DNA from 3 places in the Massilia suwonensis genome. Region 2 is predicted to be linked to each of the others. Evidence: predicted binding sites of a transcription regulator. Region 2 holds the regulator's gene; each other region holds the start of a gene.
The links. Region 2 encodes sigma-54, which starts transcription at its own class of promoters, with help from an activator protein. Its sites were predicted from a motif close to TGGCANGNAANCTGCTTT; they were not measured.
Positions count from the first base shown of each region.

Region 1: a site for sigma-54 is predicted at 1,862-1,879, ahead of ACFPQ5_RS18670 (PEP-CTERM sorting domain-containing protein). Genes of this name have one in related genera too.
Region 3: a site for sigma-54 is predicted at 2,143-2,160, ahead of ACFPQ5_RS02665 (phenol hydroxylase subunit). Genes of this name have one in related genera too.

Region 1 covers NZ_JBHSMR010000013.1:2,362,509-2,367,432, forward strand. The annotation lists gene ACFPQ5_RS18655 (proline--tRNA ligase) at 1-331, opposite strand, end outside; gene ACFPQ5_RS18660 (RNA pyrophosphohydrolase) at 536-1,162, shown strand; gene ACFPQ5_RS18665 (DUF1841 family protein) at 1,280-1,708, shown strand; gene ACFPQ5_RS18670 (PEP-CTERM sorting domain-containing protein) at 1,971-2,558, shown strand; gene ACFPQ5_RS18675 (SulP family inorganic anion transporter) at 2,627-4,132, opposite strand; gene ACFPQ5_RS18680 (c-type cytochrome) at 4,224-4,565, opposite strand; gene ACFPQ5_RS18685 (c-type cytochrome) at 4,576-4,911, opposite strand.
Region 2 covers NZ_JBHSMR010000015.1:164,882-169,805, forward strand. The annotation lists gene ACFPQ5_RS24290 (enoyl-CoA hydratase/isomerase family protein) at 1-801, opposite strand, end outside; gene hpf (ribosome hibernation-promoting factor, HPF/YfiA family) at 918-1,274, opposite strand; gene ACFPQ5_RS24300 (RNA polymerase factor sigma-54) at 1,338-2,804, opposite strand; gene lptB (LPS export ABC transporter ATP-binding protein) at 2,830-3,591, opposite strand; gene lptA (lipopolysaccharide transport periplasmic protein LptA) at 3,591-4,211, opposite strand; gene lptC (LPS export ABC transporter periplasmic protein LptC) at 4,226-4,828, opposite strand; gene ACFPQ5_RS24320 (KdsC family phosphatase) at 4,851-4,924, opposite strand, start outside.
Region 3 covers NZ_JBHSMR010000004.1:2,792-7,715, reverse strand. The annotation lists gene ACFPQ5_RS02680 (aromatic/alkene/methane monooxygenase hydroxylase/oxygenase subunit alpha) at 1-503, opposite strand, end outside; gene ACFPQ5_RS02675 (MmoB/DmpM family protein) at 540-812, opposite strand; gene ACFPQ5_RS02670 (aromatic/alkene monooxygenase hydroxylase subunit beta) at 835-1,827, opposite strand; gene ACFPQ5_RS02665 (phenol hydroxylase subunit) at 1,847-2,080, opposite strand; gene ACFPQ5_RS02660 (sigma 54-interacting transcriptional regulator) at 2,370-4,181, shown strand; partial or broken gene ACFPQ5_RS02655 (transposase) at 4,910-4,924, opposite strand, start outside.

The DNA of each region.
Region 1 (4,924 bases), on a different contig from region 2:
CCGAAGTCGGCTGGATCGCGTAGTCGCGGCCGTGGCGGTCCTTGACGCGCATCAGTTCGGCCCCCATCTTGTCCCAGCGGCCGGTTTCCTGCCACAGCTCGGCCGGCTGCACGACCGGCATCAGGAGTTCGAGCGCGCCCGACTTGTTCATTTCTTCGCGGATGATCGCTTCGACCTTGCGGATCACGCGCAGGCCCGTCGGCATGTACGTATAGATGCCGGAGCCCAGGCGCTTGATCATACCGGCGCGCATCATGAGCTTGTGGCTGACGATCTCGGCGTCGGAAGGCGCTTCTTTAAGAGTTGAAATAAAAAATCGTGAGGCGCGCATATCGATGAATTCTTTTTAAAAAGAGAGAGTTATAATCGACCTAATTTTAAAGGATTAGCTGGCTGATGCGTCCAATCTTTGTACAAATGGGTCTTGAACACGCAGCGTCCGCCGTTTTCGTCGTGCACGAGGGAAGCTGACGTGTGGATTTGTAGGTAAAAATGTAAGGGACACAAAAGCCGGCAGAAAGTTTCGAGGTGCTTTATGCTCGATCGGGAAGGGTTCCGCCCCAACGTCGGCATCATCCTGCTTAACGCCAATAACGAGGTGTGGTGGGGCAAGCGGGTGCGCGAGCACTCGTGGCAGTTTCCGCAAGGGGGTATCAAATACGGCGAGACGCCGGAACAGGCGATGTACCGCGAACTCGAGGAAGAAATCGGTTTGCGCCAGGAGCACGTCAAGATCGTGGGCCGCACCCGCGACTGGCTGCGCTACGAGGTGCCGGATCACTTCATCAAGCGCGAGATCCGCGGCCATTACCGCGGCCAGAAGCAGATCTGGTTCCTGTTGCGCATGGTTGCGCGCGACAATGACGTCAATCTGCGCCTGACCGACCATCCGGAGTTCGACGCCTGGCGCTGGCACGATTACTGGGTGCCGCTGGACGTGGTCATCGAGTTCAAGCGCGATGTCTACCAGCGCGCATTGCAGGAACTGTCGCGTTTCCTGACCAGTCCGGCCCACGGCGGACAGGGCGAGCGGCGCCACAGCGCGCGCTACCTGCGCCAGCCGCGCAGCAGTAGTGCAGGCTCGGCCAAGCCGGCCGCCAAGGCGCCGCTGGCGGGGAGCGAACCGCAGTTAGCGCAGTTAATATTGGCGCCGGAAAAGTAACATCTAGCCAGGAGCAGGCACACCACGCAGTGGTGGGGCCTGCTTTTTTTTCGTCCCTGCGCGCCAGGACGGCGCACGCTACAATGGCGGTCTACGCCAACGTTTCACATTCCCCCCATGTTCACACCCTCCTCGCACGACGTGCGCCGCTTCTTCTGCGACGCCTTCCGCAAGCAGCGCGCTGGAGAGATCCTGACGCCGATGGACGCCATCGCCGCCGACTGGATCGTCCAGCACCCCGAATACCACGACGCCCTGATGGACGCCGACGAAGCCGTCGCGCGCGACTATTCGGTCGAAGGCGGCCAGCCGAATCCTTTTTTACACCTGTCGATGCACCTGTCGATTGCGGAACAGGTCTCGATCGACCAGCCGCGCGGCATCAAGGCGGCGCACGACCAATTGGTGGCGCGCATCGGCGAGCACGACGCACACCATGAAATCATGGAGTGCCTGGGCGAGATGATCTGGAAGTCGCAGAGAAATGGCGTGCCGCCGGATACCGAGGCGTATATCGAATGCGTGCGCAAACGCGCGACGCGCTGATATGGCGATGAAAGCGATACGAAAATGCGGCACATGCCGCATTTTTTGTATCGTATCCAAACTGCATGATTTTCGTCGGGAAACTTTACATTCAACGCGTAAATAAATCACCGATTTTTTGTAAGTACATGATCTTTCAGAAATAATTCCTAATGGCAAGAAAGTTGCTAAAACTGCAGCGTCACTGCTTGTAAAGCGCTATTCATGGCTGCATTGCAGGACCAAACCAATAACAAGCACTGCAATCCAAAACGGAGCAATCATGAAAAAGAAACTTGGTGTCGCCCTCATCGCCATGCTGGCCTCGCTGTCCACCCAGGCAGCTGTCCTGACCTTCACGGACCGCGCCGCTTTCGAGGCAGCCGTGTCGGCTCACACGGTCGACCGCCTGGATGACCTGTTCGATGGCCCAACCAACATGATCGATCGCAACGCCTACCAGATCAATATCCAGGCCTATCGCTGCAGCAGTGGCCCGTTCCAGTGCGGAGACAACTCGGCGCAGGGTTTTCAGTATCCTGCCTATGTGTGGACCTACAGTGGCGGCACATTCGATTTTGCGAATGCCATCAATGCCTTCGGTATCGATTTCGGCGACTACCAGCGATCGACGGCAAAGGTCTCGCTGAACGGGCAAGAGTATTCGAGCGCCAACGGCGGCTTCTTCGGCATCGTCGATACCGAGAACATGTTCACCAGCGTCAGCTATGCGGCCAACGGGTCGGGTTCGTTGTTCGACAACGTGACCTTCGGAACGGCAGGCGCCGCCGAAGTTCCTGAACCGGGCTCGATCGCCCTGTTCGCGATCGCGCTGGCCGGCGCCGGCTTCCTGCGCCGCCGCGCCGCGTAAGCACCGGCTGCTTCAATAAAAAATCCCCGGCCAGCCGGGGATTTTTTGTATCCCGTCCTCGGCCTGCTTCAAGCGAGCTTGTCGTCGGCCACCCGGTAACGCGGGTCTTCCAGCACGTTCACCTCGATCATGTCGCGCGCCTTCTCCAGCAGCTCGCGGCAGTCCGGGCTCAGGTGGCGCAGGTGCAGGCGCTTGCCCAGCGCCCGGTAGCGTTCGGCCAGCGCGTCGATCGCCTGGATCGCCGAGTGATCGACCACGCGCGCGCGGCGGAACTCGACCACGACATCCTGCGGATCGTCCTTCGGCGCGAACAAGCCATTGAAATGCGCGACCGAGGCGAAGAACAGCGTGCCGTCCAGTTCATACACTTTCCAGCCCTGGGCATCGACGCTGGTCGCGACCTTGATCTGCTTGGCGTGCTGCCAGGCGAAGACCAGGGCCGAGACGATCACGCCGGCCAGCACCGCGACCGCCAGGTCGAAGATCAGGGTGACCGCCGCCACCAGCACCACGACCAGGGTGTCGGCGCGCGGCACCTTGCCGATGGTGCGGAACGTGCCCCACTCGAAGGTCTTTTCGCAGACCACGAACATCACGCCGATCAGCGCCGCCAGCGGGATCTGCTCGATCCAGCTCGAGCCGAACAGGATGAAGGAGAGCAGGAACAGCGAGGCTGACATGCCCGACAGGCGGCCGTAGGCGCCGTTGTTCACGTTGATCATCGACTGGCCGATCATGGCGCAGCCGCCCATGCCGCCAAACAGGGCCGTGACGACGTTGGCCGCGCCCTGCGCCATGCACTCCCGGTTCGGCTGGCCGCGCGTTTCCGTGATCTCGTCGACCAGCGTCAGGGTCAGCAGCGACTCGATCAGGCCCACGCCGGCCAGCACCAGAGAATATGGCAGCACGATGCGCAAGGTCTCGAAGTTGAACGGCACGCTCGGCAGCGCAAACTGCGGCAGGCCGCCGCCGATCGAACCCAGGTCGCCCACGGTCTTCGACTCGATGCCCAGCAGCGCCGCGCCAGCCGTCACCACCAGGATCCCGATCAGGGTCGCCGGCACGGCCTTGGTGATGCGCGGCGTGACGTAGATGACGGCCATGGTCGCCGCCACCAGTCCCAGCATCGTGGCCAGCTGCGCGCCCTGCATCCACTGTCCATTGACCTTGAGGTGACCGAACTGGGCGATGAAGATGACGAGAGCCAGGCCGTTGACGAAGCCCAGCATCACCGGATACGGCACCATGCGGATGAATTTACCCAGCCGCGCGGCCGCGAACAGCATCTGCCACAGGCCCATCAGCACGATCGCCGCGAACAGGTACTGCACGCCGTGTTCGACCACCAGCGCCACCATGACCACGGCCAGTGCCCCGGCCGCGCCCGAGATCATGCCGGGTCGGCCGCCGAAGGCCGAGGTGATGAAGGAGACCAGCACGGCGGCGTACAGGCCGGTGAGCGGAGAGACGTGGGCGACCAGCGCAAAGGCGATCGCTTCGGGCACCAAGGCCAGCGCGACGGTCAATCCGCTGAGCAGGTTGGTCTTTAAATAGGCGGGTGAGACGGACTGCAAGAGACAACTCCAATAAAAATAAAATCCCCCGGAACCGACTTCGAAAAGCCGGGTCCGGGGGACCGAATACGATGCTGCAGCTAGGCTGGACCTACTTGCTGACCACCAGCTGCGACGGCAGGCTATGCAGGTAGGCGCCGATGTCGATCATGTCCTGGTTCGACAGCGGCTTCGCGAAACCGGCCATGATCGGGTTGCTGCGGCCGTTGGCCTGGTCGCCGCCGCGCTTGTACGCGTTCAGGGCATGGGCGATGTAGTCGGCGTGCTGGCCGGCCAGCTTCGGATAGCTCGGGTCGATCGGCTTGTTGAAGTCGGCGCCGTGGCAGGAGGCGCAATTATACTTCTTGGTCAGCTCTTCGCCGCGCTTGACGTCGGCGGCGGCGGAGCTGAAGGAAACGGCGCCGAGGGCCAGCGCGATGATCAGTTTTTTCATGGCGTGGTCCTTATTTGCGGCTCTGGGCGTTCTGCTGCGAGTAATAGGCGGCGACGTCGGCGATGTCCTGGTCCGACAGGCTGGCGGCGATGCCGCGCATCGATGGATGCTTGCGGTCGCCCTTCTTGTAGGCGTGCAGTGCGGATTCGATGTACTTGGCCGACTGGCCGCCGATCATCGGCACCTGGTAGACCTCGGGGAAGCTGGCCTTGTAGCCGGGGATGCCGTGGCAACCGATACACATTTCGATCTTGTTCGGGGCTGCCTTCGGGTTGCCGACGACGTCCGCGGCCATCGCGGCGCTGCCGCAGGCGGCCAGCACGAGTACTGCCAAAAGTTTTTTCATGGTGGGAATCGCA
Region 2 (4,924 bases):
CCCCACGGCCTTCTGCAGGAAGGGATTCTCGTCCTTTTCCAACGAGGCCATGATGGCGGCCACCGAGCCGGCACCGAAGTGGGTGTCGATCGCGGCGCGCTGCGTTTCCAATACGCTCTGGCCCGCGTCAAGGGCAAATGGCGCGGCGAAGGCCCGGATGGCGTCGGCCAGCTGCGCACCCGGCGTCGCGTCGATCAACGCATTCAATTCCCCCAGCTGCGCGCTCGGAATAAACACGTCGGCCAGGCCGACATACAGCGCATCCGCCGCACCGATCGTCAGCCCGGTCAGGCCCAGGTAATTGCCCAGCTGACCAGGCGCGTGCGACAGGAAATGGCTGCCGCCGACGTCCGGGAACAGGCCGATGTTCACTTCCGGCATCGCCATCTTCGTGCGCTCGGTCACGATGCGCAGGCCGGTCTCAGGGCCGCCCTGGGCGATGCCCATGCCGCCGCCCATCACGACGCCGTCCATAATCGCGATATACGGTTTCGGATAGAAATGGATCAGGTGATTCAGCGCGTATTCCTCGGTGAAGAAATCTTCCAGCAGCGCGCTGCCGCCCGTCGGCGTGGCATGGCCGGCTTCGTGGAAGAAGCGGATGTCGCCGCCTGCGCACAGGGCTTTTTCGCTGCTGCTGCCGAGCACGACCGCGGACACGGTCGCGTCGTCGCGCCAGGCCAGCAGGATGTCGGCGAGGCGGCGCACCATCGCCAGGGAGAGGGAATTCAGGGCCTTCGGGCGGTCGAGCGTGATGACGCCGGTGCCGTTGGCAACGCGGGTGAGGACGTGGTCGGTCATGGTCAGCGCAATAGATGAAAAGACATGCATTTTACCCAAGCCCGCCTACGCCGCGCACAAAATGAAAAGGGCGCCCTTCCGGCGCCCTCGTTCAGACGGTGCTTGCTTGCCGAGAATTACATCGCGGCAGCGGCCTCTCCGCCTTCAGGCAGGCGCTTGAGCGCCTCACGACTATGGTCCTTCAACATCGTCTTGTATTTCATTACCTGGCGGTCGAGCCGGTCCATCAGGAGGTCGATCGCTGCGTACAGGTCTTGCGCCACACTTTCCACATGCACCGTCTTGCCGGAGACGCGCAGGTTGATCTCGGCCTTTTGTCGTTTGTCTTTTTCAGTCAGGTTGTCGATCGCGAGGATGACATGGGAATCGATCACTTGATCGAAATGGCGGGTGATGCGTTCCAGCTTGTTCTGTACGTATTCACGAATGGCGGGGGTGACGTCGAGGTGGTGACCGCTGATAGTGAGATTCATACACACTCCTTTGAAAAGTGAGCGGCGCCCGCGCCGCGCAAGGAGTGCGCATGGGGGCCGCTGTTACAAGGATTTGCGGAGACTGACGGGAGGAATCTTGAGTGCCTCGCGGTATTTTGCAACCGTGCGGCGCGCAATGACCATGCCTTGTTCACCGAGCATTTCCGCGATCTTGCTGTCGGATAATGGGTTCTTTGGGTCCTCTGCTCCTGTCAGTTGCGCAATGAGCGCCCGTATCGCCGTGGACGATGCTTCGCCCCCCGCTTCGGTGGCGACATGGCTTCCGAAGAAATACTTCAGCTCAAACATGCCGTGCGGGGTCAGCATGAATTTCTGAGTTGTTACCCGAGAAATAGTGCTCTCGTGTAGACCTAGTGTATCAGCTATCTCGCGAAGCACAAGGGGACGCATGGCAACCGCGCCATGGCTGAAAAAGTTCTTCTGGCGCTCCACAATTGCCTGCGAAACACGCAGGATCGTGTCGAAGCGCTGGCGCATATTTTTAATCAACCACTTCGCTTCCTGCAGCTGCGCGCTCATCTGGCCTTCGCCTTTTCCCTGCTTGAGCAGGTTGGCGTAGACGTTGTTCACACGCAGGCGCGGCATCACCTCGTTGTTCAGCGAGACGCTCCAGCCGTTCTTCGATTTGCGGACAATAACGTCCGGAACGACATAGTCCGAGACGCTCGATGCGAAGGCCGCGCCGGGATGCGGATTGCACTGGCGGATCACGGCCTGCGCTTCGCGCAGGTCTTCGTCGTCGCAGTCGAGCGCCTTTTTCAGCTTGGTGAATTCGCGCTGCGCGAACCAGTTCAGGTAACCCTCGACGATCTTCAAAGCCATGCGCCGCGTCACCAGCGGCACGCCGGGCATGGCGCGGATCTGCAGCGCCAGGCACTCGGCCGCGCTGCGCGCACCGACGCCGACCGGATCGAGGCTTTGCACCAGCGCCAGCGCGCAGCGCAGTTCGTCCATCTCGACTTCGAGTTCGCTCGGCAGGCGCGCGTGAATTTCGTCGAGCTGCTCTTCGAGGTAGCCGTTGTCGTCGATGGCATCGATCACCAGTTCGGCCAGCGCGCGGTCGCGCGCCGAGACGGCGGTGACGCGGATCTGTTCGCACAGGTGCTCGCGCAGGGTCACGCCCATCGCGCCCAGCTGCGGACGGCCGTCGTCGTCGCCTTCGGCATTGCCGCTGCGAGAAAGGTCGCCCCACTCGCCCTCGGCTTCGCCGCGTTCGACGTCGCCGCCCTCGCCGCCTTCCGGCGCATCGGGGGCAGGAGCACCTTCTTCGCCGTTCGGCGCAGGCGCTTCGCTCGGTGCCGGCGCGGCATTGATGGCGCCGTCGGCCAGCAGGCGAACCGAGTGGTCGAGCGGATCGTCGAGCCGTTCGAGCAGCGGGTTATCCGACAGGATCTGCTCGATCTCCTGGTGCAGTTCGAGCGTGGAGAGCTGCAGCAGGCGGATCGACTGCTGAAGCTGCGGCGTGAGCGCCAGGTGCTGCGAAGTCCGGAGTTGCAGGGATTGTTTCATGGTCCGCTTAGGTTCTGATCCGTTACTACATGCGGAAGTGTTCGCCCAGGTAGACGCGCCGTACCGACTCGTCCGCGATGATGTCGTCGGGACGGCCCGACGCCAGCACGGCGCCCTGGTTGATGATGTAGGCGCGGTCGCAGATGCCGAGCGTCTCGCGCACATTGTGGTCGGTGATCAGCACGCCGATGCCGCGCTCCTTCAGGAAGCGCACGATGCGCTGGATCTCGATCACGGCGATCGGGTCGACGCCGGCAAACGGTTCGTCCAGCAGCACGAAGCGCGGATTGGTCGCCAGTGCGCGCGCGATCTCGACGCGGCGGCGCTCGCCGCCCGACAGCGACAGCGCCGGGTTCTCGCGCAGCTTCTCGATCTGCAGTTCGGCCAGCAGCGAATCGAGGCGCTCGTCGATGGCGGCGCGGCTCAGCGACTTGCCGTTCTCGTCGTGCTGCAGTTCGAGCACGGCGCGGATGTTGTCTTCGACGGTCAGCTTGCGAAACACCGAGGCTTCCTGCGGCAGGTAGGACAAACCCAGTACCGCGCGGCGGTGGATCGGCAGGCTCGAGATATCGGTGCCGTTGATTTCGATCGAGCCGGCGTCCGACGGCACCAGGCCGACGATCATGTAGAACGAGGTGGTCTTGCCGGCGCCGTTCGGGCCGAGCAGGCCGACCACTTCGCCACAGCCGACCTCCAGGGACACGTCGCGCACGACCAGGCGCTTGCCATAGCTTTTTTGCAGGCCCCGTACGACCAGGGTACTGCGGTTGTCGCGTGCATCCTTCATTATTTCTTTCCTGCCGCTGCCGGCGTTGCTGCCGGGGTTGCCGGTACGGCTGCTGCAGGCGCTGCTGCGGGGGCGCCCGTTGCAGTACGGCGCGGCGCGATGATCAGGGTGCCGCGGCCGCCGCCGACCTTGCTTTCGCCGCTGGCGTCGTTGCGCACGGTCGCCACTTCGCGCCGGCTGTCGTACGAGATGTAGGCGCCGTCGATCTGGTTGGTGAGGCGGCTGTTTTCCAGCTCCTTCACGACCGCCTTCGAGAACAGCTTCACCACTTCCACGCGCTCGTCGTATTCGATGCGCTCGGCTTGCCCTTCCATCCAGAGGTCAGGTCCGCCGTCGCGCTTCTGGCGGAAGGTCGCGACGCGGCCCGGGCCCGAGGTGAGCGTGACGTTCATGTAGCCTTCCGGCGTTTCCTTCACCAGGGCGCGGTCCGATTTCATGACCAGGGTGCCGCGCGTGAGGACCACGTTGCCGGTCAGGATGCGCGTCTGCGTGACTTCGTCGACGTCGAGCGAGTCGAAGTTGATGACGGCCTGCTTGAGCGAGTCGGCGCGCTCGGCGTGGGCTGGCGAGAGCGACAGCGAGAGCAGGGAAACGAAGGCGGCGACAGCTATTTTTTTCATTGGGGTCGTTCCTGTTATTGGTTGGGTGCGGCGCTCTGGCGCGGCGGATAGACGATCGTGCCGCGCCCGCCCAGGTGCAGCTTCTGGGTCGGATTCTCGGCCACCAGGCCGACGGCGTTGACGGAAGCGGCGCCGAGCGTCATCTGGACCGGGCGATTCGTCTTGACGATCTCGTCGTCGGCCAGCACGGTCAGGGCCTCGGTCCTGGCGCGCAGCGCTTCGCTGTTGGGCGTGGCGGGACGCGCGATGTCGACATTGCCCATCAACTCGACGCGGTTCTCGCCGTGGTACACCTGGCCGCGCTCGGCGTGCATGGTCATGCGCGGACGGCCCGGCGCCATGCTCTCCACGACCGGCTTGCTCACTTCGGAGACATCGTTGTCCGGATGGTGGGCCAGGCGCTCGCCCGACATCACGTAGCGCGGCACACCCTGCTCCGTCATGCGCACGAAGCTGAAGTTCTCGACGATGTAGTCCGGCTCGTTCAGGTTGTTGCCGACCCGCGCGGGATCCTCGGCCTGGATCGCCTGCAGCAGCCAGAAGCTGCCGAAGGCGAAGAACACGGCCGTCAGCATGAGCGCCAGCAGGCGCCAGCGGTGCGCGGTCCGTTTGTTCACGTAGGTCGCCATCCGTTCAGGCTCACGCAAAGTAAGGCGCAAGCGCCTGCTCGTAGGTGCCCTGTGCGCGCATCACCATGTCGCACACTTCGCGCA
Region 3 (4,924 bases), on a different contig from region 2:
GCGCGGTCGTACATGTGGAACGGGTCGTGCAGGCCGTCGAAGTACTTGTTGTACTGGCTGATGGTGTGCAGCTGGGTCTGCGCGTGGCGCAGTTCGTCGATCGACTGCATCTGCGAGGCGACCTGGGCGCCGACACCGGGGAAGGCGCGGCCGGCCATGGCAAAGCCGCGGTGGGCGCCGTATTCGAGCGGGGTGACCGCCGTCAGGAAGATCTTCAGGCTGTTGATGTAGCGCGCGTCCGAGACGCCCAGGTGCGCGTTGTTTTGGGTAAAGGCGTCGATCACCGCGTACAGCTTGCGCTCCTTTTCGCCCTGGTATTTCCAGTAGGCGTCCATGGTCAGGCGGAACGGGTCTTCCCACTTGCTCCAGTCTTCGATCTTGATGCCTTCGAAGTCGCACAGCGGGAATACCTCGGACTGCGACTTGTACGAAAAATCCCAGGCCAGGTCGCTGGTCATGGTGGTGTACTTGTCCTTCAAACTCATTTTCTTGGCTTGGGCCACGATTGTCTCCTGTGATGTTTTGAGGTTGCGCCTGGGTCAGACGCGTTCCAGCGCAAAGTAGTCGTCGGTCTCGTCGATATTTCCGGACAGCGACACCAGCGTCAGGTGGATGTCCTGCGGGTCCCATGGGCGGCCGATGCGCTCTTCGACGCTTTCACGCTTGACCACCAGGCGCCCGGGGGCGTCGATCTTGTAGAGGCCCGGGTACTGCGTGATCGTGGCGTGCGGGTTGTCGGCCTCGATAGCCTCGCGGATCGGGCGTGCTTCTTCGTTGTCCTGCAAGGCCAGGAAAACCATTTTTTCAGTCATGTTCTGTCTCCGCTTTCAGGTATTAAAGGCCGCTCTTGGCCAGGCGTTCGGCCAGCTGGCCGGCGCAGGCATCGAGTTCGGTGCCGGCCTGGGTGCCGAACGCCGCCGCGGCGACCGGCTGCAGCGCCTGCAGTACCTGCGGCTGCCACTTGCCGACCCACTGCGCCAGTTGCTCCTTGTTGGCCGGCGATTCGGCGGCGGCGATCTTCAGCACCGCGCCAGTCCAGCGAGCGTGTTCGTCGAACCACTCGCTCATGAACTCGGTCAGCATCGCGAAGCTGGTCTGCCCCGATGCGCTGGCCAGGTTGCCGAATGACTGGTACACCAGCGGATACAGCAGGCCGTCGAGCACCACGTTCTGCGCCACGAACAGTTCGAACCAGTCTTCGGTGACCAGCATGTTCTCGGCCAGCGCGCGCATGCCCTGCCACGCCGGGTCGTTCTGCCATGCGGCCTTGGCGGTCTTGAGTGCGGTGTCGGTGCCGTCCGCCAGCATCAGGCCGATGCGGGTGATGTACTGGGCAATCCCCAGCCGGTCCATCGCGCACATCATCGTGGCCTGGGTGACCGACACACCGTAGCCCTTGGCCGACATCGCGCAGTTGTTGAGGTTGGCCGCGTACTCGAGATGGCGCAGCGGCAGCAGCAGGTACTCGATTTGCGCGCGCAGTCCGGCGGGGATGGTCGCCAGCATCTGGCGCTTTTCGACAAAGGCAAAGTTGCGTTCGGCCGCATCCTGCTGCTTGCTGCGGGTGATGGTCCAGGCACCGTAGTAGTATTGGCGTGGGTCCAGCAGGCGATACCAGTCGGCCATCTCGATCGCGGTGTTGCGCTTGTCGAAGATGGCGCGGTCCTTCGACCACAGCGGCTGGTAGTGGAAGTTCGTTTCCGGCTGCAGCCCAATGGTCGCCTCAAGGTAGCGCGAGGCCGGCTTGTCGGTGCCGGTGAAGCGCGCCACGGCGTCGAAAGTATGGCGCAGCGGCTTGATGTTCAGGCTCTTGATGTCAACTTGCATCCCATGTCTCCTTGTAAAATTATTTGATCCGGCGCAGCGGAATGCCGGGCTCGGACGGCGTGATCAGGCCGGGCGCGCCAGTGTCGATGAAGCGGACCTGATTGATTGCGCAAAACTCCTGAAAGGCGGCCGCGGGCAGGATCAGTTCCACGCACAGGTCGCGGTCGGCGACGAAGAATTCGAACTCGATGAAGCCGTTTTCCGTTTCATTGGTAACTCTTACCCAGCGGTTATTTGCATTGACTTCGGACATCAGCCGCCCCTATATTGAAAAAGACAAATAAGAAACCGACATATGCGGTATTCATCTAACGCATAGCAAACGGTGTGCCAGCTTGATTCCTCAAGTGCGTTTGCTGCACCGCGAGCACGGCAATATGATTGGGCGCGGCCAAGTCAATACGGAGCATGGATGCTGCGAACGCACAAAGTTGTCCATGAGTATCAATTAGTCAATTCATGAAATTCGCCCAAAAGCGCATGTCATCAAAAGCTTAAAAAAAAACGGCAGTGCTGGCGCCTGAGATTAGAACGAGGAGACCATGCAGTCGAAATCCACAGTGGCCGACGCCGGGGCCGGGCCGGGCGTGAGCCTGCGCCTTCACATCCCCGACAAGATCGAGGACAAGATATTTCCAAATATTCGCGACCTGGCCGAACGGCTGCATTTCAGCCCGACCGACGGCCGCATCTGGCTCGACGACAGCCGTATGATCCTGCTGCGCACCGAGGCCTTCGGGGCCTTGCGCCAGGAACTGATCGAATCGCTGGGGGTCGAGTCGGCGCGCGGCCTGCTGACCCGTATGGGCTACCTGGCCGGCTCCAAGGACGCGGCGCTGGCGCGCAAGGTGCGGCCCGGCGACAACCAGACCAATATGTTCATGGTCGGTCCGCAAATGCACGGCCTCGAAGGCGTGGTGCGGGCCGAACCGGTGCGGCTCGAAATCGACAGCGCCACCGGCCATTTCTATTGCGAGGTGGTGTGGAAGGATTCGTCCGAGGACGAGTCGCACATCTCGATCTACGGGCTGGGATCGGAGCCGGCCTGCTGGATGCAGACCGGCTACGCCAGCGGCTACAGCAGCGCGTTCATGGGCAAGCGGATCCTGTTCCGCGAAGTCGAATGCAGCTCGACCGGCGCCGCCCATTGCCGCGTGATCGGCAAGCCGGTCGAAGAATGGGACGATCCGGAACTGGACATGAAATATCTGGAGGCGCAACCGTTGCAGCAGCGCCGTGGCGTGGCGCCGGGCAGCGCGCCACAGCCGGCTTCTGGCGCGCCTTTGCCAGCCGGGGGCGGCAGCGGCGGGCATGCGGTGGCAATCGGCGCCTCGGCCGGATTTTTCGGCGTGATCCACCGCATCAACCGGGTCGCGGGAACGCGCGCCACCGTGCTGCTGCTCGGCGAAAGCGGCGTCGGCAAAAGCATGTTCGCCTGCGAAGTGCACAGCAAGAGCCCGCGCGCCAACAAGCCCCTCATCCAGCTCAATTGCGCCGCGATGCCAGAGCAACTGATGGAGTCGGAATTGTTCGGGGTCGACAAGGGCGCCTACACCGGCGTCAACGAATCGCGCCCGGGCCGGTTTGAAGCGGCCGACGGCGGCACCATCTTCCTCGATGAAATCGCGTGCCTGAGCCTGACGGCGCAGGCCAAATTGCTACGCGTCCTGCAGAGCGGCGAACTGGAACACCTGGGCAGCACCAGGACCCGCAAGGTCGACGTGCGGGTGGTGGCCGCCACCAACGAAAACCTGAAGGTTGCGGTCGAAGAGGGCCGGTTTCGGAAGGACCTGTATTACCGCCTGAACGTGTTCCCGATCCTGATTCCGCCGCTGCGCGAACGGCGCGCCGACATCCCGCTGCTGCTCGAAAAACTGCTGCGCGAGCTGTGCCAGCGGCACGGGCGCCAGGTTTCCGGCGTCACCAACCGCGCCATGCAGGCCTTGCTGACGCACCGGTGGCCGGGCAATATCCGCGAACTTGAAAACGTGCTCGAGCGCGGCATCATCCTGGCCGACGAAGGCGGTGCGATCGATATCCCGCACCTGTTCAGCGTCGACGAAAGTCCGGCCAACTCGACGCAGCTGGGACTGGCCGAGCTGGCCGCGCTGACGCCGGCGATGCCGAGCCTGGCCGAGACCACCGGCCTGGGGCCGGCGAGCGGCACCTCGATCGACGAGTGGGCGTCGGGCGTGATCGCGCGCCAGCAGTCCACGCTCGGCCAGATCGAGGATGCGCTGATGCAGGCGGCGCTGAAGTCGGCGCACGGCAATATCAGCAAGGCCGCCAGCCTGCTGGGCATCACGCGCGCGCAAATGGATTACCGCACCAAGAAATTGCCGCAGCCGCGCTGAGCGGGAGATCGGGCCGAGGGGCTGGACCGCGCTACCGCCACTGGGCCCTCTCAGAGCAGCTTGTCGAGGGTATCGGCAAGTTGCGCACGCGGCGCCGGTGGCGTGGCTCGACTGCTTCAAACGGGTCGAACACAGCGGACAATTTGATGGTCACCTGCGCTTTGGGGAAAAACTGGAAATTGGGAAGACGTGGCACCCGCTGGATGACATCTGGCGATAGATGTGCTTCTCGAACCGGGCGCTCTTTTGCCTTTTGACATGAAGCAACTCCGTTAGGTGGAGTTACGTATAAAACAGAAAGAAATGTTGGGATTTTCCCAAACTCTTCATGTCACGTCGAGCCTTGAAGCATCATGGCCTGAAAGGCGTATGAAGAGTGGTGCGGCTGGATGCAAGTGGTTGCCCTGCGCACGCGGGGATCGGCCCCTGCTGGCCTGCGAGTTGATCCTGCAGTTGGCGGTTGCCCCGCGCACGCGGGGATCGGCCGGCCAGCTACTGGGGGAAGCCCCGCCTCAACGCGGTTGCCCCGCGCACGCGGGGATCGGCCACAGCGTGACTATCCCGAATAGTATGCCGACCCGGTTGCCCTGCGCACGAGGGGAATCGACCTTCTTGAATGCCATGTATCGGACCGGCATATGGGGGTGTCCCGCGCATGCGGGGATTGTCCGCGATTGGCATACAAAGTGGAACGAGGTATCGAAGGGGGTATTATAAATTCATGAACCTCTTTTTAAGAATTT